One region of the Streptomyces cyclosori genome, then DNA from elsewhere that is predicted to be linked to it. Evidence: riboswitches for the same ligand, from Rfam matches in the RefSeq annotation. Region 1 holds a riboswitch; each other region holds the start of a gene.

Evidence for each region. A riboswitch is a leader RNA that binds a small molecule or an ion and turns the genes downstream of it on or off. The one in region 1 is predicted to bind cyclic di-AMP.
Region 2: linked by a shared signal. The riboswitch ahead of AB5J87_RS30480 (C40 family peptidase) and the one ahead of AB5J87_RS21045 (transglycosylase family protein) in region 1 are both predicted to bind cyclic di-AMP.
Region 3: linked by a shared signal. The riboswitch ahead of AB5J87_RS16650 (M23 family metallopeptidase) and the one ahead of AB5J87_RS21045 (transglycosylase family protein) in region 1 are both predicted to bind cyclic di-AMP.

What each region holds. Positions count from the first base shown of each region.
Region 1 covers NZ_CP163520.1:4,734,886-4,742,117, reverse strand. Annotated here, with positions in the region: gene AB5J87_RS21070 (NAD(P)/FAD-dependent oxidoreductase) at 1-60, opposite strand, end outside; gene AB5J87_RS21065 (exopolyphosphatase) at 441-1,355, opposite strand; gene AB5J87_RS21060 (DUF501 domain-containing protein) at 1,352-1,888, opposite strand; gene AB5J87_RS21055 (septum formation initiator family protein) at 1,930-2,406, opposite strand; gene eno (phosphopyruvate hydratase) at 2,490-3,776, opposite strand; gene AB5J87_RS21045 (transglycosylase family protein) at 4,102-4,779, opposite strand; cyclic di-AMP (ydaO/yuaA leader) riboswitch at 4,782-4,981, opposite strand; gene AB5J87_RS21040 (transglycosylase family protein) at 5,241-6,221, opposite strand; gene AB5J87_RS21035 (cytochrome P450) at 6,342-7,232, opposite strand, start outside.
Region 2 covers NZ_CP163520.1:6,829,898-6,837,129, reverse strand. Annotated here, with positions in the region: gene AB5J87_RS30490 (ATP-dependent Clp protease proteolytic subunit) at 85-726, shown strand; gene AB5J87_RS30485 (hypothetical protein) at 723-1,028, shown strand; cyclic di-AMP (ydaO/yuaA leader) riboswitch at 1,334-1,517, shown strand; gene AB5J87_RS30480 (C40 family peptidase) at 1,522-1,995, shown strand; gene AB5J87_RS30475 (ATP-binding protein) at 2,058-2,489, opposite strand; gene AB5J87_RS30470 (helix-turn-helix domain-containing protein) at 2,733-3,590, shown strand; gene AB5J87_RS30465 (DUF397 domain-containing protein) at 3,601-3,846, shown strand; gene AB5J87_RS30460 (8-amino-7-oxononanoate synthase) at 3,864-5,006, opposite strand; gene bioB (biotin synthase BioB) at 5,151-6,374, shown strand; gene AB5J87_RS30450 (adenosylmethionine--8-amino-7-oxononanoate transaminase) at 6,367-7,232, shown strand, end outside.
Region 3 covers NZ_CP163520.1:3,761,096-3,768,327, forward strand. Annotated here, with positions in the region: gene AB5J87_RS16640 (PrsW family intramembrane metalloprotease) at 1-184, shown strand, start outside; gene AB5J87_RS16645 (aldo/keto reductase) at 245-1,189, opposite strand; gene AB5J87_RS16650 (M23 family metallopeptidase) at 1,277-2,302, opposite strand; cyclic di-AMP (ydaO/yuaA leader) riboswitch at 2,365-2,512, opposite strand; gene AB5J87_RS16655 (PP2C family protein-serine/threonine phosphatase) at 2,752-3,846, opposite strand; gene AB5J87_RS16660 (hypothetical protein) at 3,997-4,278, opposite strand; tRNA gene AB5J87_RS16665 (tRNA-Met) at 4,422-4,495, opposite strand; gene AB5J87_RS16670 (helix-turn-helix domain-containing protein) at 4,573-5,445, opposite strand; gene AB5J87_RS16675 (isochorismatase family protein) at 6,034-6,660, opposite strand.

The sequences.
Region 1 (7,232 bases):
GTACAAACCTACGTACCCACCGCCTACAACGAGGATTCGGGGACGCTCCGTGGTGCTCATGCCATCGAGTATCCACCCCCCTCTTGACCCCCGCTCGTGCGCCCCTTCACAAGGTCCTACAGGGCCTCTGCTACACTCCGCGGCCCACGTGACCCAGGTCATGGCGGTGCGGGGGAACCAAGCGCCCGGGGAGAACGTTCTCCACCCCTTCTGAACTGGCCCGCACAGCCTCGCGGGGCCTAGACCACTGGACCGCGAAACATGCGCGTAACACACCGGCCACCCCCTGAATCGCGCCCCGTTGAGCCCTCACACCTACAGAAGTGAGGCCCAGGACCCCGCAAAGTGGCCGACCGGCGGGTTTTCCTTGTGAAGAACTTCACGAACTTTCTTGCGGAGGGGTACCCGGAAGGGCCCCGCGGGGCCCTTCCGGAGCCGTCTCAGGCGATCGACCAGGCGATTCCGTCGAGGATGTCGTGCTCGCTGACCACGACCTCGGCGGCGCCGGTGCGCTCCATGACGCCCAGCAGGACCAGCGCGCCCGCCGCGATCACGTCGATGCGGCCCGGGTGGAGCACCGGGATCGCCGTGCGCTCCTCGTGGGTCGAGGCCAGCAGCCGCTCGGTGACCGCGCGGACCCGCTCGTGGGAGATGCGGGAGTGGTGGATCGCCGCCGAGTCGTACGCGGGAAGCTCCAGCGCGATCGCGGCCACCGTGGTCACCGAACCGGCCAGGCCCACCAGCGTGCGCGGCTCGCGCAGCGGCACGGTCTCCTCGGCGAGGTCCAGGGCCGCCTCGACGTCCCGCCGTATCGCCGCGATCTGCTCCGCGCCCGCCGGGTCGCCCGGCTGGTGGCGTTCGGTGAGGCGGACGCAGCCCACGTCCACCGAGCGCGCCGCGCGCACCTGGTGGGAGCCGACGACGAACTCGGTCGAGCCGCCGCCGATGTCGACGACCAGGTAGTCGCCGTCGGCGTGCAGCTCCCGGGTGGCGCCGGTGAAGGAGAACTCGGCCTCCTGGTCGCCGGTGATCACCTCGGGCTCGACGCCCAGGATGTCCACGACGCCCCGCACGAAGTCGTCCCGGTTCTCCGCGTCGCGGGAGGCGGAGGTGGCCACGAAGCGGACGCGCTCGGCGCCCAGCTCCCGGATGACCGCCGCGTACTCGCGGCAGGCCGCGAAGGTGCGCTCCAGCGCCTCGGGGGCGAGCCGGCCGGTGCGGTCGACGCCCTGGCCGAGCCGGACGATCGTCATCCGGCGGTCCAGGTCGACGAGTTCGCCCGTCTCCGGGTCGGCGTCGGCGACCAGCAGCCGGATCGAGTTGGTGCCGCAGTCGACGGCGGCGACCCGGGTCACTTCTCGTCCCCGCCGGGCGCGCAGGGCGTGACGCACGGGCCCTTCGCCCACCACTCGGGCAGCATGGCGATCGCCTCGTCGCCGAGCGGGTTCACCCCGGGACCGGCCGCCAGCGAGTGGCCGACCAGCACGTGCAGGCACTTGACCCGGTCCGGCATGCCGCCCGCGCTCGGGAAGCCCTCCAGGACCTCGATGGCGTCCCGGCGGGCGATGTAGTCCTCGTGGGCGGCGCGGTAGGCGGCGGCCAGCTCCGGGTCGGCCGCCAGCCGCTCCGACATCTCCTTCATGACCCCGTTGGCCTCCAGGGTCCCGATCGCCGACGCCGCACGCGGGCAGGTCAGGTAGTACGTCGTCGGGAACGGCGTGCCGTCGGGCAGCCGGGGCGCCGTCTCGACCACGTCCGGGTTGCCGCACGGGCAGCGGTGGGCGATCGCGCGCAGCCCGCGCGGCGGACGGCCCAGCTGCTCCTGGAAGGCGGCGATGTCCAGGTCGGTGGGCTCGGTGCGGGGAGTCTGGGGCGGAGGGGTTTCCATCGTGGGTTTCTTGTCTCTATCTATCGCTGGGGGTCACGTCGTCAGTTGCCCGGGCGGTCGGCCTTGTCCACGCCGTCCCAGAGGTTCGAGTGCCACGGCCGGCCGGTGGCGGCCTTCCCGTCGCGGTGGTCCTTGCCCGCCGCCGGGTCGGTCACGGTGTAGCCGGTCTCGCCCGGGAACTGCATGTGCAGGTGCTCCCGGGCCAGCCGCTTGATGTACGCGTCGTCCTGGAGCCGGGCCTTCTCGTCCCGCAGCCGCTCGACCTGGGCCGCCGCCTCGCGCTCCTTGCGGCGCTGCTCGGCGATGTCACCGCGCTGCGACACGTACTGGCGCATCGGGTACGCGAGCGCCACCACCAGGGAGCACATCACCAGCGCGAGCAGCGCGGCCCGGCCGGTCAGCCGGGAGCGGCGGGCCTGGCGCCGGGTCTGGGAGCGGTAGACGCGGGCGGCGGTCTGCTCGCCGAGCACCTTGAGCCGGGCCGCGGTGGAGAACCGGTCACGGTTTCCCTTGGCCATGTCGCCCCGCTCCCCTCACGTACGTACAACGTCCCCGGACACGGTACGGGACCGTGGCCGGGGACGGACGTACGACAGGGCGGTCAGCCCTTGAAGCGCGGGAAGGCGCTGCGGCCCGCGTACACCGCGGCGTCGTCGAGGATCTCCTCGATGCGCAGCAGCTGGTTGTACTTGGCGACGCGGTCCGAGCGGGCCGGGGCGCCGGTCTTGATCTGGCCGCAGTTCACCGCGACGGCGAGGTCGGCGATGGTGACGTCCTCGGTCTCGCCGGAGCGGTGGGACATCATGCACTTGAAGCCGTTGCGCTGGGCCAGCTCGACGGCGTCCAGGGTCTCGGTCAGCGAACCGATCTGGTTGACCTTGACGAGCAGGGCGTTGGCGGAGCCCTCCTCGATGCCGCGGGCCAGGCGCTCCGGGTTGGTGACGAAGAGGTCGTCGCCGACGATCTGGACCTTGGAGCCCAGGCGCGCGGTGATGGTGTTCCAGCCGGCCCAGTCGTCCTCGTACAGCGGGTCCTCGATGGAGACCAGCGGGTACGCGGAGACGAGCTCCTCGTAGTACTCGGTCATCTCGGCGGCCGAGCGGGACTTGCCCTCGAACTCGTACTTGCCGTCCTTGTAGAACTCGGACGCGGCGACGTCGAGCGCCAGGGCGATGTCCTTGCCCGGGGCGTAGCCGGCCTCCTTGATGGCCTCCAGGATGAGGTCCAGGGCGGCGCGGTTGGACTCCAGGTTCGGGGCGAAGCCGCCCTCGTCGCCCAGGCCGGTGGAGAGGCCCTTGTTCTTCAGGACCTTCTTCAGCGTGTGGTAGACCTCGGCGCCCCAGCGCAGGGCCTCGGAGAAGGACTCCGCGCCGATCGGGGCGATCATGAACTCCTGGATGTCCACGTTGGAGTCGGCGTGCGACCCACCGTTGAGGATGTTCATCATCGGGACGGGCAGGAGGTGCGCGTTCGGGCCGCCCAGGTAGCGGAACAGCGGCAGGTCGCTGGCCTCGGAGGCGGCGTGCGCCACGGCGAGGGAGACGCCGAGGATGGCGTTGGCGCCGAGCGAGCCCTTGTTGTCCGTGGCGTCCAGGTCGAACATCGCCTGGTCGATCAGGCGCTGCTCGGTGGCGTCGTAGCCGACGAGCTCCGGGCCGATCTGCTCGATCACGGCGAGGACGGCCTTCTCGACGCCCTTGCCCTGGTAGCGGTTGGGGTCACCGTCACGCAGCTCGATGGCTTCGAAGGCACCGGTGGAGGCACCGGAGGGGACGGCGGCACGGCCGGTGCTGCCGTCGTCGAGGCCGACCTCGACCTCGACCGTGGGGTTGCCTCGGGAGTCCAGGATTTCCCGGGCTACGACGACGTCGATGGACGGCACGAGCATCTCCTTCTGGGATGTGATGCGAATACGCCGGGCCGCGTGGTCCGGCACCCCTGAGCCTAACCGCCTCCGGAGCATCGGCCAGCCGACCGACCGGCCCGTGGGACGAAACGGGGGGCAAAATGTTCCTGAACGAAACAAAGCACGGCCCTCCGGGTTCAGCTGTGGGCTGAGTGGATCTTGGCGTGCGCTTTCGTCCGCAGACCTGCGGGGCCCGAGCGCGCAGTTCCCCGCGCCCCCGACTGCCCGGGGTGCGGGGAACTGCGTGAGCGGGTCCGCGCGGTCCGCGGGCGCCACGCGGGCGTGGCACCCCGGACCGCGGGCGGACTCAGCTCAGGTGGAGCTTCTGGTCCACGTAGATCAGGTTCGCGTCCTTGACGACGTCCTTGTTCAGCTCGAACAGCTTCTGCCAGCCGCCCTTGACGCCGTGGGCCTGGGCGATGGAGCCCAGCGTGTCGCCGGCCTTCACCTTGTACTCGCCGTCGCCGGTCTTGACCGGGGCCGGGCGGGACTCGCCGCGGGAGGCCGGGGCGGACTCGCGCTGGGCCTTCGGGGCGGCCTTGGGCGCGGCCTTCTTCGGGGCGGCCTGCTTGGCGGACGAGCCGGAGGTGTCCACGTTCGCGGCCGAGCCGCCGGCGGTCAGGTTGCCCGCGCCGGCGCAGGACCAGGCGCCCGGGCCCTGCATGGCGAGCAGCTTCTCGGCGGTGGCGATCTGCTGGCCCTTGGTGGCCAGGTCGGCGCGGGAGGCGTACTGGGTGCCGCCCGCCGCGGCCCAGGAGGACTGCGAGAACTGGAGGCCGCCGTAGTAGCCGTTGCCGGTGTTGATGGACCAGTTGCCGCCGGACTCGCACTGGGCGACCGCGTCCCAGGTGGCGACGGAGGCGGCGGAGGCGTTGCCCGCGGCCATCAGCGGGGCGGCGACGGCGGCACCGGTGACACCGGCGAGCGTGGCGACGCGGACGGCCTTGGACGGGCGGCGGTGCTTGCCCTTGCCGGAAAGCAGCATGGAGTTCTCCTCACCGACGCCTGCGAGGTGAGCTGTCGGGTTCGGGCGAGTGAGTGGCCCGGCCGCGCCTCTCGGCACGTCTTCACCCCAAGCCGGTCCCGTCGGCCGTCTCGTACGTCCCGCCGCATGGCGTACGTCTCTCAACGGCCGGGCCCGGCACTTACCTTGGGTCCCCCGCTCCTGCCTACGGCGCGTCAAGCGTCGACTGTTCCCGGCGACCGGCGGCAGGATTCGGCGTTCCCGGTCGAAGGGGCCCGTGGTGACGAGCGCTCCGACCGTAAACACACCAACCCCTGATGTTCAAAGGGGCCCATCAAGGAAAAATCGCCCCCGCCCACCCCTCCGTATCCCCTGTTTCCGCAGGTCGGGGGCGTGTCGTACGGACCGGGCAGACGGGGCAGGCCAGTTGACGGAAAGAGACCCATGTCTCACTTGCGCAGAAGCGGACATAGGCCCCTGAACTACCCCTTGGGCGGGGCCGGGTTGTCCGTCTTTGCCAGGTTCAGATCAAGGCTCTGACCGGGCAGGATCAGATCGGGATCCGAGCCGATGGTCTTCTCGTTCGCCTTGTAGAGCGCCGACCAGCCGCCCTCGACCTTGTGCGAGCGCGAGATGTCCCACAGGTTGTCGCCGGGGCGGACGGTGTAGTCGCCCGGACCGCTCAGCACCTCGTCCGACTCGCGCGAGGCGGCGTCGCCCCGCGAGGGGTGCTGTCCGGCTTCACGACCGCTGTCCGTATTGCCGGAGTCGCCGGTCGCGCCTCCGGTGCCGCCGGCCGCGGGCGTGCCGCTCTCGGCCGGGTCGGGCGTGCCCCGGTGCTTGCCGCCGGTCCCGGTCCGCGGAGCCCCGTCCTTCGGCTTGGCCGGGGTCTTCGGCCCGGCCGGGGCGTCCTTGCCCGCGGAGGGCGCGGCCGGGGCCGTCGGCGGCTTGGAGGCGGCCGGGGCGGACCCGGCGGGCGCCTCGGTGTCCTTGGCGGGCGCCGAGGGGGTCGCGGAGGTGTCCGCCCCCTCGGAGGCCGTGGCGGCGGGCGAGGGCTGGGCGCCGGGGTCGACGGCGGGCGCGCCGCCGCCCCGGGTGAGCCCGGAGATCCCCGAGCAGCTGGTGAACGCCTGGGGGCCCTTCGCCGCGAGCACCTTCTCGGCGACGGCGATCTGCTGGGCGCGGCTGGCCAGGTCGGGGCGGGCGGCGTACGCCGTGCCGCCGTAGGTCTCCCAGGTCTCCTGGGAGAGCTGGAGGCCGCCGTAGAGGCCGTTGCCGAAGTCGGCGCTCCAGGAGCCGCCGCTCTCGCACTCGGCCACCCGGTCCCAGGTGGTCGCGGAGGCGGCGTTCGCGCCGCTCGCCGCGAAGAGCGGAAGGGCGAGGGCCGAGCCGGTCACCCCCGCCGCTACGACGAGTGCGGGAGCCTGGCGGGGTCGGCGGTGCCGTCCGTTCCCGGAGCGCATGCTGTGGCCTTCCGTGTGACTACGTCTGTGACTGCTGAGGCGGAGCCGTCGAGTCGAGGGGTGAACGTAGCCGTACTCGAACGCTTGTCACAAGTCGATGGACCCGCGATAACGCGAAAGTCACAGTTTTGACGTACCGTCAGTTACGGCGGGCGTGAACTCGACCGGAAGGGTGCGCAGTCCACGCATGATGAGCCCGCCGCGCCAGCGCAAATCAGCAGGATCCACCGCCAACCGCAGGTCAGGAAGGCGTCGCAGCAGGGTCGCCAGCGCCGTCCTGGCCTCCAGCCGGGCCAGGGGCGCGCCCAGGCAGTAGTGGATGCCGTGCCCGTAGCCCAGGTGCTGGTTGTCGCGGCGGCCGAGGTCGAGCACATCGGGGTCGGGGAAGCGGTCCGGGTCGCGGTCGGCGGAGGCGAGCACCACCAGCACCGGGTCGCCCGCGGCGATGTCCTGGCCGCCGATGCTCAGCGGCCGGGTGGCGAACCGCCAGGTGGCCAGCTCCACCGGGCCGTCGTAGCGCAGGAGTTCCTCCACCGCGGTGTCCAGGAGCTCCGTCTCCCCCGCCACGAGCGAGGCGGCCAGGCGCGCCCGCTGCTCCGGGTGGCGCAGCAGCGCGTACATCCCGTTGCCGATGAGGTTCACGGTCGTCTCGAAACCGGCGAACAGCAGGATGAAGGCCATCGCCGCCGCCTCGTTCTCGCTGAGGTGCTCGCCGTGGTCGCTGGCCCGGATCAGCCCCGAGATGAGGTCCTCGCCCGGCTCCTCCCGCTTGCGGTGGATGAGTTCGAGCAGATAGCCGCGCATCTTCTTCACCGACCGGGCGACCCCGCCGCGCGGGCCGCCGCCGTGCCGGATCATCATCCCGGCCCAGTCGCGGAAGTCGTCCTGGTCCTCGCGCGGGACGCCGAGCAGGTCGCAGATGGCGTAGATGGGCAGCGGGAAGGCGAACTCGTGGATGAGGTCGGCCTCGCCGCCCGCCGCGAACCGGTCGATCAGCGCGTCCGTCAACTC
Region 2 (7,232 bases), 2.1 Mb from region 1:
ACGGCCTGTACGTCCTGTACATTTTTTACAGAGGCAGTCGACCGATGCGCCCAGCAGGGCCATCCGTACGAGAAGGGGTCCGCCATGCACGGCCCGTCCGCCCGCCACGTCCTGCCCGAGTTCTCCGAACGCACCTCCACCGGGGTCCGCACCCTCGACCCCTACGGCAAGCTGCTCGAAGAGCGGATCGTCATCCTCGGTACTCCCGTCGACGACACCTCCGCCAACGATCTGATGGCCCAGTTCATGCACCTGGAGCACGCCGACCCGGACCGGGACATCTCGCTCTACATCAACTCCCCCGGCGGCTCGCTCACCGCGATGACGGCCATCTACGACACGATCCGGTTCGTCGCCTGCGACGTGGAGACGGTGTGCATCGGGCAGGCCGCCTCGGCCGCCGCGGTACTGCTGGCCGCGGGCACGCCGGGCAAGCGGCTCGCACTCCCCGGCGCGCGGGTGCTCGTCCACCAGCCCTCGATCGAGGAGCCGCTGCGCGGCCAGCCCTCCGATCTGGAGATCCAGGCGAGGGAACTCCAGCGCGGCCGGGCACTGCTGACGGAGCTGCTGGCACGGCACACCGGGCAGTCCACCGAGCGGATCGGCGCCGACATCGAGCGGGACACCATCCTGGACGCCCCGGCGGCGCTCGCCTACGGCCTGGTCGACCACGTCGTGACCAGCCGCAAGACCCCGCTGTCCGGGCCGAGGAGGCAGTACCGGTGATCCCCGAACTGCCACCGCTGCCCGCGCTGACCCGCGCCGAGGGCGAGCTGATCGACGCGTATCTGGACGCGCTGGACAAGCTGGGCCGCGTCAACCCCGCCCGGCACCGGGACACCTACGGCGCGCTGCGGGCGGCACAGGCCCTGGTCGGGCGGGCGGTGGCGCTGCGGGACGCGCTGACGACCATGCATCTGCGCGGCGAGTCGGAGCTGCACTCCGAGACGCTGGCGCGGGCGCTGCGCGTCCTCGACGGGGAGCGCAGGGCGGGCCGTCTGACGATGCCGCCGCCCGGCCCAGGGTGAGCGCGCGGACGCCCGGGCGCCCCCCGCGTTGGTACGAGTCGGTGTCCCACGTTCGGACGATCCGATCGTCCGAACGACGTACCGCCCGTACTGCTCCGCACGCGTACGAGCCAGCGGAATGAATCGTTCCACCGCTGGTCAAAGGCCCTGTCAGAAGTGCCGAAACTTCCCTGTCCACCCGAACGGGTCAGTCGTGAGGAGCCTCACAAAACACTGTTTCGGCTCGGAAATCCGACACCTTTTGGGTCAAGATCCCTTCCGACGACAAGCCCCCGCCACCGCGGCGGGGCGGTCCGGGCGGACGCCGAGTCCTGCCGCCGCACCCGGATGACTGGTCGACTGAGTGGATCGGCAGGAGTGGAGGACCCAAGCACGGCGGGCCCACCGGGAGACCGGGAGGCCCTTGGGGTGAAGCCGCGAGAGCGGCCGGGCATCTTCGCCAGTCCGAACCCGACAGGTCATCCTTCGCAGGCGGTTTGACGAAGGGTTGCGCATGACTGCGCAGAATCATGTCCCGTCCCTGCTGACCCGTGTCGGCGCGGTCTCCGCCCTCACCCTCGCCGCCGTCGGCGGCACCCTGCTGGCGCCGGGCGCCAGCAGCGAGGCGAGCGCCGCGACACTCGCGACGAAGGCGCTCAATGTCGCCGCGTCCAAGAAGGGATCGCCTTACAAGTACGGCGCCACCGGCCCGTACCGGTTCGACTGCTCGGGGCTCACCCTCTACTCGTTCCAGAAGGCGGGCAAGAAGCTGCCGCGCACCACGCAGCAGCAGTACAACAGCACCCGCCACGTCTCGTCGTCCGCCCGCCAGCGCGGCGACCTCGTGTTCTTCCACTCCGGCTCGAACGTGTACCACGTCGGGATCTACGCCGGCGAGAACAAGATCTGGCACTCCCCCAAGACCGGTTCCGTGGTCAAGCTGGAGAAGATCTGGTCCAAGAGCGTCTGGTACGGGCGCGTGCGCTGACCCGCGCGACCGGCACAGGGGGTCCTCCCGGGCGCGGGCGCCCGCGCGCGGGAGGACCCGGCTCAGCTCTGGACCGGCGCCGTCCAGGGCAGCTCGATCCAGACGGTCTTGCCCCCGTCGGGGGTGGGCGTCACCGAGAGCCGGCCGCCGCACTCGGCGGCCAGCCAGCGAATGATCACCATGCCCCGCCCGTTGTCCTGCTGGACCGCGGCGGGAAGCCGTTTCGGCCAGCGCGGATGGCTGTCCGTGACCCCGATGTGGAGCTGCTCGTCGCGCTCCAGACGCAGCTCCACCGTGAACGTCGGCGACTGGCCCAGGGTGTGCTGCACGGCGTTGGTCGCGAGCTCCGAGACGATCAGGCGGATCGTATCGGCGGTTTCGCCACCTGCCGGCAGACCCCACTCGACGAGCACTCCGGCGACGTGTCTGCGGGCGGCGGAGACCGAGGCGGGATCGCTCGGCAGAGTGACGGTTGATTCGTGGTGGTCTGCCATGGCGACGCTGTCCCTTTCCCACCCGGGCCGGCCCGCCCGTCGCGCGGCGAGCGGGACGAACGCGAGGACGACCCGGACTTGTGCTTCGCGCCAGAGTGCCACTCATCGTGCCGCTCGATGCGCGGATCCACCGAGATATGCATATATCTGTCGCTCAAAGCGGTGAACTCTGCGACGAAGGACCGTATTTGGGAGCCACACTTGCCCATCACCCGAATCCCGGCCGGGTGGGAGGAGAGACTCATGTGGCACGGCCCCGCGGTACGCCGCCGCAAACTCGGCGAGGAACTGCGGAGGCTGCGCTGCGCCGCCGCCCTCACCAGCGGCGAGGTGGCCCGGCAACTGGGCTGGCACCAGTCCAAGGTGAGCCGGATCGAGACCGGCCGCAGCGGGGTGCGGCCCGCCGACGTGACCCGGCTGCTCGCGGTGTACGGGGTCGCCGACCCGGCGCTGCGGGCGCTCCTGGAGGCGCTCGCGGGCTCGGCCGACGGCCGGGGCGGCCAGTGGTGGCACGCCTACCGCGGGCTGCTGCCGCCGCAGTACCGGGACTTCATCAGCCTGGAGTCCCAGGCGTCGGCCGCGCGCACCCTGGAGACGTCGGTGGTGCCCGGGCTGCTCCAGACGCCCGAGTACGCGCGCGCGGTCACCCGGGCGGCTCTCGGCCATCTCGACGCGGCGCGGGTGGACTCACTGGTGGAGGTTCGGCTGGCGCGCCAGGAGGTGCTGCGGGCGGATCCGCCGCTGGAGCTGAGCGCGGTGGTGGACGAGGCGGCGCTGCACCGCGCGGTGGGCGGGGCGGCCGTGATGCGGCGGCAGTTGCGCCATCTCGCCGAAGTGGCCCGGCTGCCGCAGGTGCGGCTGCGGGTGCTGCCTTTCAGCAGCGGTGGCCATATCGGGCTCACCGGCCCTTTCATTATCTTCTCTTTTCCGCACATTTCTGATCTGGACGTTGTGGTTATCGACCACTTGACGAGTAGCCTCTATCTCGAACGGAGAGAAGACCTTGAGGCGTACAGCGCCGCGTTCCATACGGTCGAGGCGCAGGCCCTTTCGTTCCAGCACTCATTGAATCTCATCGCCGGGATGGCTGACGGCGTGTAAGGGAGGCATGATGCCCGCACCCCCCGCGCATGTACCTTCCAGCACTTCTCTGGAAGGCGCGCAATGGCGGCGCAGCAGCCGTAGTACAGGAATGAACAATTGCGTCGAGGCCGCATTCCTCGACGCCGCACTGCTGGCCGTCCGCGACTCCAAGCGGACCGCCGGCCCCGCGCTGCTCTTCGGAGCGCGGGCCTGGCACAGCTTCCTTTCCGGCCTGTCCGTCGAGCTCAACGAGGCGCCCGACAGCAGGAGTTGAGTACGCCCAACGGGGGACTACACGGTGGGCGCGGTCCGCAGGACCGTGTCCACCGCCCAGTCGATCTGACTGCCCGTCAAGTCCGCCCGGGCGGTCAGCCGCAGCCGGGAGATCCCGTCCGGCACCGACGGCGGACGGAAGCACCCCACCGCGAGCCCCGCCCCGCGGCACCGCGCCGCCCACTGCACCGCCTGCTCCGGCGAGGGCGCCCGCACCGAGACCACGGCGGCGTCCGGGCGCGCCGCCGTCAGCCCCGCCGCCGTCAGCCGCGCGTACAGCTCGGCCGCCACCGCGCGGGCCCGGCCCGCCCGCTGCGGCTCCGCCTCGATCAGCCGCAGCGCCGCCAGCGCCCCGCCCACCGACGCGGGCGCGAGCCCCGTGTCGAAGATGAACGTACGGGCCGCGTTGACCAGGTGCCGGATCACCCGCTCCGGGCCCAGCACCGCCCCGCCCTGGCTGCCCAGCGACTTCGACAGGGTCACGGTGGCGACCACGTCGCCGTCGCCCGCGAGCCCGGCCGCGTGCGGCGCGCCCCGCCCGCCCTCGCCCAGCACCCCGAGCCCGTGCGCGTCGTCCACCACCAGGGCCGCGCCGAACTCCCGGCAGGCGGCGGCGAGCGCGCCCAGCGGGGCCGCGTCCCCGTCCACCGAGAACACCGAGTCGCTCACCACCAGCGCCGCCCCGTCGTGGGCGTCCAGCGCCTTGCGCACCGCCTCCGGGTCCGCGTGCGGGACCACCGCCGTGGCCGCGCGCGAGAGCCGGCAGCCGTCGACGATGGAGGCGTGGTTGCCCGCGTCGGACACGATCAGCGAGTCCCGCTCGCCGAGCGCGGTCAGCGCCGCCAGGTTCGCCGCGTACCCCGAGGAGAAGACCAGCGCCGCCTCGAAGCCGCAGAACCGGGCGAGGGACTCCTCCAGCTCGGTGTGGAGCGCCGTGGTGCCGGTGACCAGACGGGAGCCGGTGGCGCCCGCGCCCCAGCGGCGGGCCGCCCCGGCCGCGCCTTCGGTGACCGCCGGGTGGCGGGTCAGCCCGAGGTAGTCGTTGCCGGCCAGGTCGAGCAGGTCCTGGTCGGCCGCGCGCGGCCGGAGCACCCGTACGAGACCGGCGCGCTCGCGCCGCTCGGTCGCTCCGTCGATCCAGTCGAATGGCGCTCGGGGCATGGTGGAGATCCCTTTTGTAGGCAGCGCACAGACCCTATTCCGGCGCGGGCGAGGTCAGGGTGTGGCAATACACACACCTTCGAGGAGCGCAGTTGTACGATCCCTCCTTGGCTGGAAGCGGGGTCTTGGGCAAGGATCGGCGCCATGGACCTGCTGAACACGCTGGTGGACAAGGGGCTGCGGCGCGAGCTGCCGAGCCGTGAAGAGGCGCTCGCCGTACTGGCGACCTCCGACGAGGAACTGCTCGACGTGGTGGCCGCGGCCGGCAAGGTGCGCCGTCAGTGGTTCGGGCGCCGGGTGAAGCTGAACTACCTGGTGAACCTGAAGTCGGGGCTGTGCCCGGAGGACTGCTCGTACTGCTCGCAGCGCCTCGGCTCCAAGGCCGAGATCCTCAAGTACACCTGGCTGAAGCCGGACGAGGCGTCCAAGGCCGCCGCCGCCGGTGTCGCGGGCGGCGCCAAGCGGGTCTGCCTGGTGGCGAGCGGCCGGGGGCCGACCGACCGCGACGTGGACCGGGTCTCGCAGACCATCGAGGCCATCAAGGAGCAGAACGAGGGCGTCGAGGTGTGCGCCTGCCTCGGTCTGCTCTCGGACGGCCAGGCCGAGCGGCTGCGCGCGGCCGGCGCCGACGCGTACAACCACAACCTCAACACGTCCGAGGGGACGTACGGGGACATCACGACCACCCACACCTACGCCGACCGCGTGGACACCGTGCAGAAGGCGCACGGCGCCGGGCTCTCCGCCTGCTCCGGTCTGATCGCGGGCATGGGCGAGAGCGACGAGGACCTGGTCGACGTGGTCTTCGCGCTGCGCGAGCTGGACCCGGACTCGGTCCCGGTCAACTTCCTCATCCCGTTCGAGGGCACCCCGCTCGCCAAGGAGTGGAACCTCACCCCGCAGCGCTGTCTGCGCATCCTCGCGATGGTCCGGTTCGTCTGCCCGGACGTCGAGGTGCGGCTCGCGGGCGGGCGCGAGGTGCATCTGCGCACGATGCAGCCGCTGGCCCTGAACCTGGTCAACTCGATCTTCCTCGGCGACTACCTCACCAGTGAGGGCCAGGAGGGCAAGGCCGACCTGGAGATGATCGCGGACGCCGGGTTCGAGGTGGAGGGCGCGGGCACGACCACGCTCCCCGAGCACCGCGCCGACGCCCTGGCCGGCGCGGGCTGCGGCTCGCACGCGGCCGGCGGCTGCGGCTCCCACGAGGGCGGCGCCTGCGGTGCGCACGCCGAGGGCGCGGGCTGCGGCCCGTGCGGCCAGTCCGCCCCGGCCCCGGCCGCCGCCACCGAGGTCCCCGAGGCCCGCACGGACCTGGTCGCCGTGCGCCGCCGGGGCGCCGGAACGGACCTCGCCCCCAATGCCTGACCCCGGTTACGGCGTCACCGAGCTGCGCGCCCTGGACCGGCAGCACGTCTGGCACCCCTACGGCCCGATGCCGGGCCGCCAGGAACCGCTGGTCGTGGAGTCCGCGTCCGGGGTCCGGCTGCGGCTCGCCGAGGAGGCGCACGGGCAGCGCGAGCTCGTCGACGGCATGGCGTCGTGGTGGTCGGCGCTGCACGGCTACAACCACCCGGTCCTCAACGCCGCCGCACACGGCCAGCTGGACCGGATGAGCCATGTGATGTTCGGCGGGCTCACCCACGAGCCCGCCGTGCGGCTCTGCGTCAAGCTCGTCGAGATCACCCCCGAGCCGCTCCAGCACGTCTTCCTCAGCGACTCCGGCTCGGTCTCGGTCGAGGTCGCCATCAAGATGTGCCTGCAGTACTGGAAGTCGGTCGGGCGGCCCGCCAAGCAGCGGCTGCTGACCTGGCGCGGCGGCTACCACGGCGACACCTGGCAGCCGATGTCGGTCTGCGACCCGGACGGCGGCATGCACGCGCTGTGGTCCGGCAGGCTGCCGGAGCAGGTCTTCGTGGACGCGCCCCCGACCGGGTACGACGCGGAGCCGGACGAGGCGTACGTACGCCGGCTGCGCGAGACCCTCGCCCGGCACGCCCACGAGGTGGCGGCGGTGATCGTCGAGCCGGTGGTGCAGAACGCGGGCGGGATGCGGTTCCACTCCCCCGGCTATCTGCGGGTGCTGCGCGAGCTGTGCGACGAGCACGACGTGCTGCTGGTCTTCGACGAGATCGCCACCGGCTTCGGCCGCACCGGCACCCTCTTCGCCTCCGAACACGCCGCCGTCTCGCCGGACGTGCTGTGCGTGGGCAAGGCGATGACCGG
Region 3 (7,232 bases), 970 kb from region 1:
CGCGGCGGGCCGCATCTGGATCCCCCGCCAGCCCCAGCCGTACGGCCCGCGGGCGCCGCACCCCTACGAGACGTGGACCCCGTACGGCTCCGCCACCTGGGCGCCTCCCTCCCAGGCGCCCCAGGACGGCTCCCCCGATCCGCGTACGCCGTGGGGACCCCCGTACGACCCGTACCTGCGCTGACCCGCACGACGGGCGCCCGCGCCGACCCGTACGGCCCCGGACCCGCACCGACCGCGCCCGCTACGCCGACGCGGTCTTCAGCTCGCTCAGCTCGGCGTCGGTGAGCTCCAGGTCGGCGACCGCGACCAGCGCGGGCAGCTGGTCGACCGTGCGGGCCGAGGCGATCGGGGCGACCACGGTCGGCTGGGCGGCGAGCCAGGCGAGCGCGACCGTGGCGATCTCGGCGTCGCGCTCGCGCGCGATCCGGTCGAGCGCCGCCAGCACCTTCTGGCCGCGCTCGGTGGCCAGGTGCTGGCCCGCGCCCTCGGCCCGGACGCTGGCGACGCTCGCGCCCGGCCGGTACTTGCCGGTCAGGAAACCGGAGGCGAGCGCCGGGTAGGGGACGGCGGCCAGGCCCGAGCGGGCGGCGGTGTCCTGGAGGCGGCCCTCGTAGCTGCCGCGCGAGACCAGGTTGTAGCGCGGCTGGAGCGCCACGTACTTGGCGAGGCCCTCGCGGTCGGCGAAGTCCAGCGAGTCCTGGAGCCGCTCGGGGGAGATGTTGGAGGCGGCGACCGCCCGCACCTTGCCCTCCCGTACGAGCTGGTCGAGGGTGGTGACGATCTCCTCGACGGGGACGGACTCGTCGTCGAAGTGCGTGTAGTACAGGTCGATGTAGTCGGTGCCCAGGCGGCGCAGCGACTCCTCGGCGGCCGCCTTGACGGTCGGCGCGGCGAGCCCCTTGAACTTGGGGTGGGCGCCGACCTTGGTGGCGACGACGACGTCCTCGCGGTTGCCGCGCGCCGCCAGCCACTTGCCGATGATCGTCTCGGACTCACCGCCCTCGTTGCCCGGGAACCAGGACGAGTAGGTGTCGGCGGTGTCCACGAAGTTGCCGCCCGCGGCGGTGTAGGCGTCGAGGACGGCGAAGGAGGCGGTCTCGTCGGCGGACCAGCCGAAGACGTTGCCGCCGAGGGCGAGCGGGAAGACGGACAGATCGGAGGCACCGAGCGGGCGCAGTGAGGTCATAGGGGGGCAACGGGCCTGCGGGGCACGGGTATTCCGGGCACCCGAAGCCCGTCGCGGACGGCCTCGGCGACGGAAGGGGCCGCGTTGTTACGGGTTGAGCCCCTTGGACCGCAGCCAGCCCATCGGGTCGATGCCCGTGCCGCCCGGGGTGTGCACCTCCAGGTGCAGATGCGGGCCGGTCACGTTGCCGGTGGCGCCGACGCGGCCGATGGTGTCGCCGGTGGAGACCTGCTGGCCCGCGCTGACCGCGATCGAGGACTGGTGGCAGTACCAGAGCTCGGTGCCGTCCGACAGCTCGATCACCGTGCGGTAGCCGTACGAGCCGGACCAGCCGGCCGACTTGACCGTGCCGCCGTGGATCGCCTTGAGCGGGGTGCCGGTCGGGGCGGCGAAGTCGAGGCCGGTGTGGTGGCCGGAGGACCACATCGAGCCGGCCTCGCCGAACGTGGAGGTGATCGTGTACGAGCCGACCGGCAGCGAGAAGCTCTTGGCCAGCTCGGCCAGCCGCGCCTCCTCCGCCTTCTTGGCGGCAGCCTCCTCGGCGGCCTTCTTCTCGGCCGCCGCCTTCTGCTCGGCGGCGCTCGAAGCGGCCTTCGCCTCGCGCGCCGCGGACTCGGCCGCGGCCTTCTGGGCGACGGCCCGCGCCTCCGCCTCGGCGTCCGCCTGCTGGTGCTCGGCCTGCTGGAGGATGCGGGCGCGCAGGGCCTCGCCCGCGCCGGTGGCGCCCTTCTCGGCGTCGGCGCCAAAGACCCCGGCCATGGTGAGCGGGGCGGCGGCCACGGCCCGGTCGGCCCGGTCGGCCGGGGTGTCGTCGCGCTCGTCGTCCCCGGCCAGGTCGGCGATCAGGGTGCCCACGCCCGGCAGGGACTTCACGTCGGGGAGGTTGTCCGCGACGGAGTCGGGCAGGGATATGGAGACCGGGGGCTTGGTCTGGGCGCTGGCCATGCCGCCCGCGCCGACGGCCGCGATGACGCCGACGCCGAGGACGGTGGAGCTGCGGGCGAGTCCGCCGCGCTGCTTGGCGACGCGGTGCCGGCCCCGGACGGCGACCGACTCCTCGGTGGGGTTCCACTCCTCCCACACCTCGGTGTCACTGGGCGCGGTCCCGTACAGGGAGACGGGGGGAAGCGGCTGGGTGCCGAGGGCAGGCTCGTTGGACGCCACGGAGGCGCACTCCTTTCCTTCCTTCTCGCCTACCGGGTTAGCTGACGGGTTCGGAGCAGGAAGGTCTCCTACGGGCGTTCCGCGCGGACGCGGACGTGTCCGATTCACCCCAAGTTGGTGGTTCCCCGGTTCCCTTGCGGGATTCGGCGCACGCGCACGGTGCCGCCTTCTGCGACGGCTGGGACGACCGCGCTGCGTTATCGAACGTTAATAGACAGGCGGACCGGATTCCAAGCCGTTCCCGGTGATCGTTGGGGACAACTGCTGACGGTGTGTCAATTGTTATGCGCAGGGGCGCCGTTCGACTACGGTCCGTCATGACGGGTTCGCCCGGCGCCACGGGCACGGCACCACGGACACGGCGGGTCCGTCACGGCGGGTCCGTCACGGCGGGTCCGTCACGGCACCACGGGCATCGTCCGCCGCCGCTCCGGCTGCCCCACCCCCGGCCGGCCGACCGCGAGCAGCGCCATGTCGTCGCTGGCGCCCCCGCCCGTATGCCGCCGGACGTCGTCGACGAGCGCCTGGAGCACCCCGTCGGGACCGGCGAAGATCCGGCCGCGCAGCCGCTCGTACGGGTCGTAGAAGACCCCGGGCGGCTCGACGGAACGCGCCTCCGACAGCCCGTCCGTGTAGAAGAGCAGGGTCGCCCCGGCCGGGAAGGGGTACGTCTGCGCCCGGTCCGGCCACACCCCCAGCTCCGCCATCCCCAGCGGCAGCGCGGGATCGGCCGGGACCAGCGCGTCCAGCACCCCGTCGGCGTGCAGCATCAGCGGTTCGGGGTGGCCCCGGTTCACCAGCCGTACGGTGGCGGCGCCGCGCGGGACCTCGGCGAGCACGGCGGTGGTGAACCCCTCCACCGCGTCCAGGCCGCTGCGCCGGGCGCCCTCCCGCGCCAGCGCCCGCTCCAGCCGCCCGGCCACCGCCTCCAGGGTCGTCTCCTGCTCGGCGGCCTCCCGGAACGCCCCGATGACCACGGCCACCGCCTCGACCGCCTCAAGCCCCTTGCCCCGCACGTCCCCCACGACCAGCCGCACCCCGTACGGCGTGTCCTGGACGGCGAACAGGTCCCCGCCGATGAACGCGTCCGCCTGCGCCGCCTCGTACCGCGCGGCCACCTGGAGGCCGCCGATGCGGTCGGCGGGGGTGGGCAGCACCGCACGCTGGGCGGTCTCCGCGATGACCCGCGCGGAGGCCAGCCGCTCGCCGCTGCGGCGCAGGATGCGGTGGGTGAAGAGGGCGAGCACGGCGACCGTGAAGACGGTGAACAGCTCGCTGACGGCCTCACCGGTGCTCGGGATGTCGTGGTAGCGCTCGGCGATCAGCACCGCCGCCACCGCCCCGGCCCCCGCCAGGGCCGTGCCGCGCCGGCCGCAGAACGGGGCGGCGATCATCGGCGCCGCCGCGAAGAGCGCGGCCCCGGTGAGATCGGGCGGGGTGGCCAGGTCGAGGACGAGCCCGGAGGCCAGGAGCAGCCAGGGCAGCACCCGCATCAGCGCCCGGCACCGGGCGCCCTCCCGGCCACCGCCGTCTCCGAACTGCCGCACCTGTGGTCTCCTGCCCGTCCGCCGGGCCGCCGACGTCGCCCCTGACCAGGCTCCCGGGGACCGGGTCGCACGGCGAGCCCGCCTCGGCCAACCGGGTCAGCGCCGGTCCGCCCCGGTGGCGATCAGCCGCGCCCGGCACCGGCGCGGCCCGGCCCGTCCCCGTACGCAGGTGCCCCGGGCGTGCCGCCGGGCCGCCGGGTCGCCGTGCACCGACGGCACCCCGCCCTTGGCGTGCCCGGGGGCGGGCATCGCGGGGACGAGCGGTGACAGCGGCAGGCTGAGGGCGATCAGAAGCGCGCACAGGGCCAGGAAGAGCGGCACGGCGGGCACCTTCCGCCGCGCCATCGCCGCCAGGAACCCCGCCGTACGCTCACGCATGGTGCGCGAGAGACTACTGGACGTACACCTTCCGGTACGCCCGCCGCCGCTCCGCGTACACCCGGAAGGCCCCGGGGCCCCCGCGCACCCGGAAAACGCCCAGGGCCCGGCACATTTTCATGTGCCGGGCCCTGGGACTTCAGTAGCGGGGACAGGATTTGAACCTGCGACCTCTGGGTTATGAGCCCAGCGAGCTACCGAGCTGCTCCACCCCGCGTCGGTAAACACAACTCTACGCCATCCGGAGCCGTGCTCCGTACCAACCGGCGCCCGGGACCCCGTCCGTCCCGTGACTCAGCTGGTCAGCGGGGAGCTGAGCACCGGATTGCGGCTGACCAGCGAGGCGCCCGGGGTGTAGAGGAGCAGCATCATCCGGGCTCCCGGCGAGGTGACCGGCTCGGCCACGCAGGTGGTGACCCAGCCCGGGCCGTACAGCGCGTGCCGGATGGGCCGCTCGGAGCCGTCCGGGAAGGGAACCGGCGTCGCGCCCGTCTCCCGGTAGAGCGGACCGGCGACCGGATCGGCTTGGATCTCCTCCTCCAGCCGTCTCAACTCGACGTCGTTGGGCCGCATTTCCACCCCGTGCCGCAGCTGCGGCAGCACCATCGGCGCCCAGCGGTTCTCCCAGTCGGTGAGGGTGTCCTCGCGCGCCTGCGGGTCCAGGGTCATCCACCGCAGGGTGTTGGCCGGCACCTCGCCGCACGGGAAGAGCGCGGCGAACTCCCTGTTGTGGGCGAGCAGGTTCCAGGCGGCGTCGGTGATGTAGGCCATCGCGCCGTCGATCTGCTCCACGACCCGCTGCCAGACGCCCGGCACCGACATGCCCGAGTCGCGGTGCAGGGTGTACGGCGGGTACTCGCGGCGGGTCAGCCGCCACAGGAACGCCCACTCCTGCTCGTTGAGCCGGAGCACCCGCGCCACATTGGTCAGGAATTCGGCGGTGGCGTTGAGCTGCCCGTTCTCGAACCGGTTGTAGGTGCCCGGGGTGCGTTCGAGCAGCAGGTCCATCTGCTCCTGGCTGAGCCCGGCGACCCGCCGCCCCGGCCCCGCCTGCCGCGGCGGGAAGCCCGCGGACTCCGGGTGGATGGCGGCGCGACGCTCCTGCAGGAGGGTCTTCAGCGACATGCGGTCGCGGGCGGCGAGCGGCAAGACGGGACCTTCGTTCACGGGGGGACGGGGACGAACGGCTGGCGGTGGGGGGGGGGGAACTCTCGTCGGCCGGGCTGCTTTCTGCCGGGGTCCCCGCCCGCGGAACAGGGTTTCGCGGGAACGGGGGCCGAATGTTGATGGCTGGATCATTATCTGCAATTCAGCCCCCTGGAAATGGGGCGGGGTACCCCTCCACACTGGTCCGCACGAACCCCTCACGGGTTTCGTACGTGTATGCCCAGGTGGAAGCGGTTGCTTGGTGTGTTTTCGAACACCGGCCCGGCGCCCGCCCGTCCGGGACACGACGGCCGCCCCCCGTGCCGCGGGGTGACCGCCGCGGCACGTACCCCGAAGACAGCGGCCGGTGTCGACAATCGCCACACAGCGCGTCCTCGACACCGGCCGCCCGCGGCGCGCCGGAGAGCAACATTCCCCCGTCTCCGGCCAGCCCCGGCATGCGGGCCGGGGTTGAAACGGCCGGTGCCGTGGAGCTCGCCCTCTGGGCGACACCACGGCACCGGCCGTCTTCGTACCCGCGTAGGCGTACCCGCGTATCCGGTGGCCCCCTCGTCCAGGTGCGCGGTACGCGTACGCGGTGCGCGGGGATCAGTCGGGCAGCCCGTCCACGGTCGGCGCGACCACACCGAACAGATCCGTGATCGTGGTCAGGGCGGCGGTCTGGAGCGCGGCGGCGGGCAGGACCGTGCCGTCCGGGGCGGGGAGCGGGCGCGTGGCGGTGGCCTCGGCGACCACGGTGGGCCGGTAGCCGAGGTTGAAGGCGCCCTGGGCGGTGAAGCCGACGCACATGTGGGTCATGAACCCGGCCAGCACCAGGTCCCGCCCGTCGCCCGGGGCCGCGCCCAGCCCGGTCAGGACCTGCTCCAGCTCGGTGTCGTGGAAGGCGTTCGGGAACTGCTTCACCACGACCGTCTCACCGTCGGCCGGGGCGACTTCGTCGCTCAGGGACCCGATGTGGGCGCGGATGTCGTACGGGCCGCCCTCGCCGCCGTCATTGATCACGTGCACGACCGGCACACCCGCGGCCCGGGCCCGCGCCAGCAGCCGGGCCCCCGCCGCGAGGGCCTCCTCCGCGCCTTCCAGGGCCATGACGCCGGTGCGGTAGGTGTTCTGGAAGTCGATGAGGACGAGGACGGACTCGCTCAGCCGGGCGGGGTGCCCGGGCAGACCGACCACGTCGCGGAGGGGGGTGGAGGGGGTGGACGCGTTGCTCATGGAACTGCCTTCCGTGTTTTTGCGGAGGAGAACTCTCCGCTTTCTGGGGGGGGGATCTCCGGGGCGATCTCCTGAAAGATCGTCGGGAAGATCACCGGGGAGATCGCCGGGGACATTTCTGTGGATGTTTCGCCGCGGAAATCGGGGCGGACATCGCCGCGAACGACTTCGCGGAATGGCGAACGGACATGGCGGAGCGACCGCTCACCGGGCGGGACGGGTGGCTGGATTGATGGGTTCGGGGGCGGAAAAGGGGCCCTGGGAACTACAAATGACGAGGCGTCATAAATGGGGCGGGTGATCGGGCGGGGTTCGGGAGGGGTGGCCCGGGATGCCCGGCCCGGGTGCGGAGGTGGCCCGGCTCGGCCGGTCCGGGCGCGGAGGTGGCTGGCCCGATGCGGACATGGCCCGGCTCGACCGGCCCGCGTACGGACGTGGCCCCGGCTCTGGCCGCCCGATGCGGACGCGGCCCCGGCCCTGCCCGCCCGGGTGTGGACGTAGCCCCGACTCGGTCAGCCCGGGCGTGGACATGGCCCCCGCTCGGTCGACCCGGGCCCGGACGCGGCCCCGGC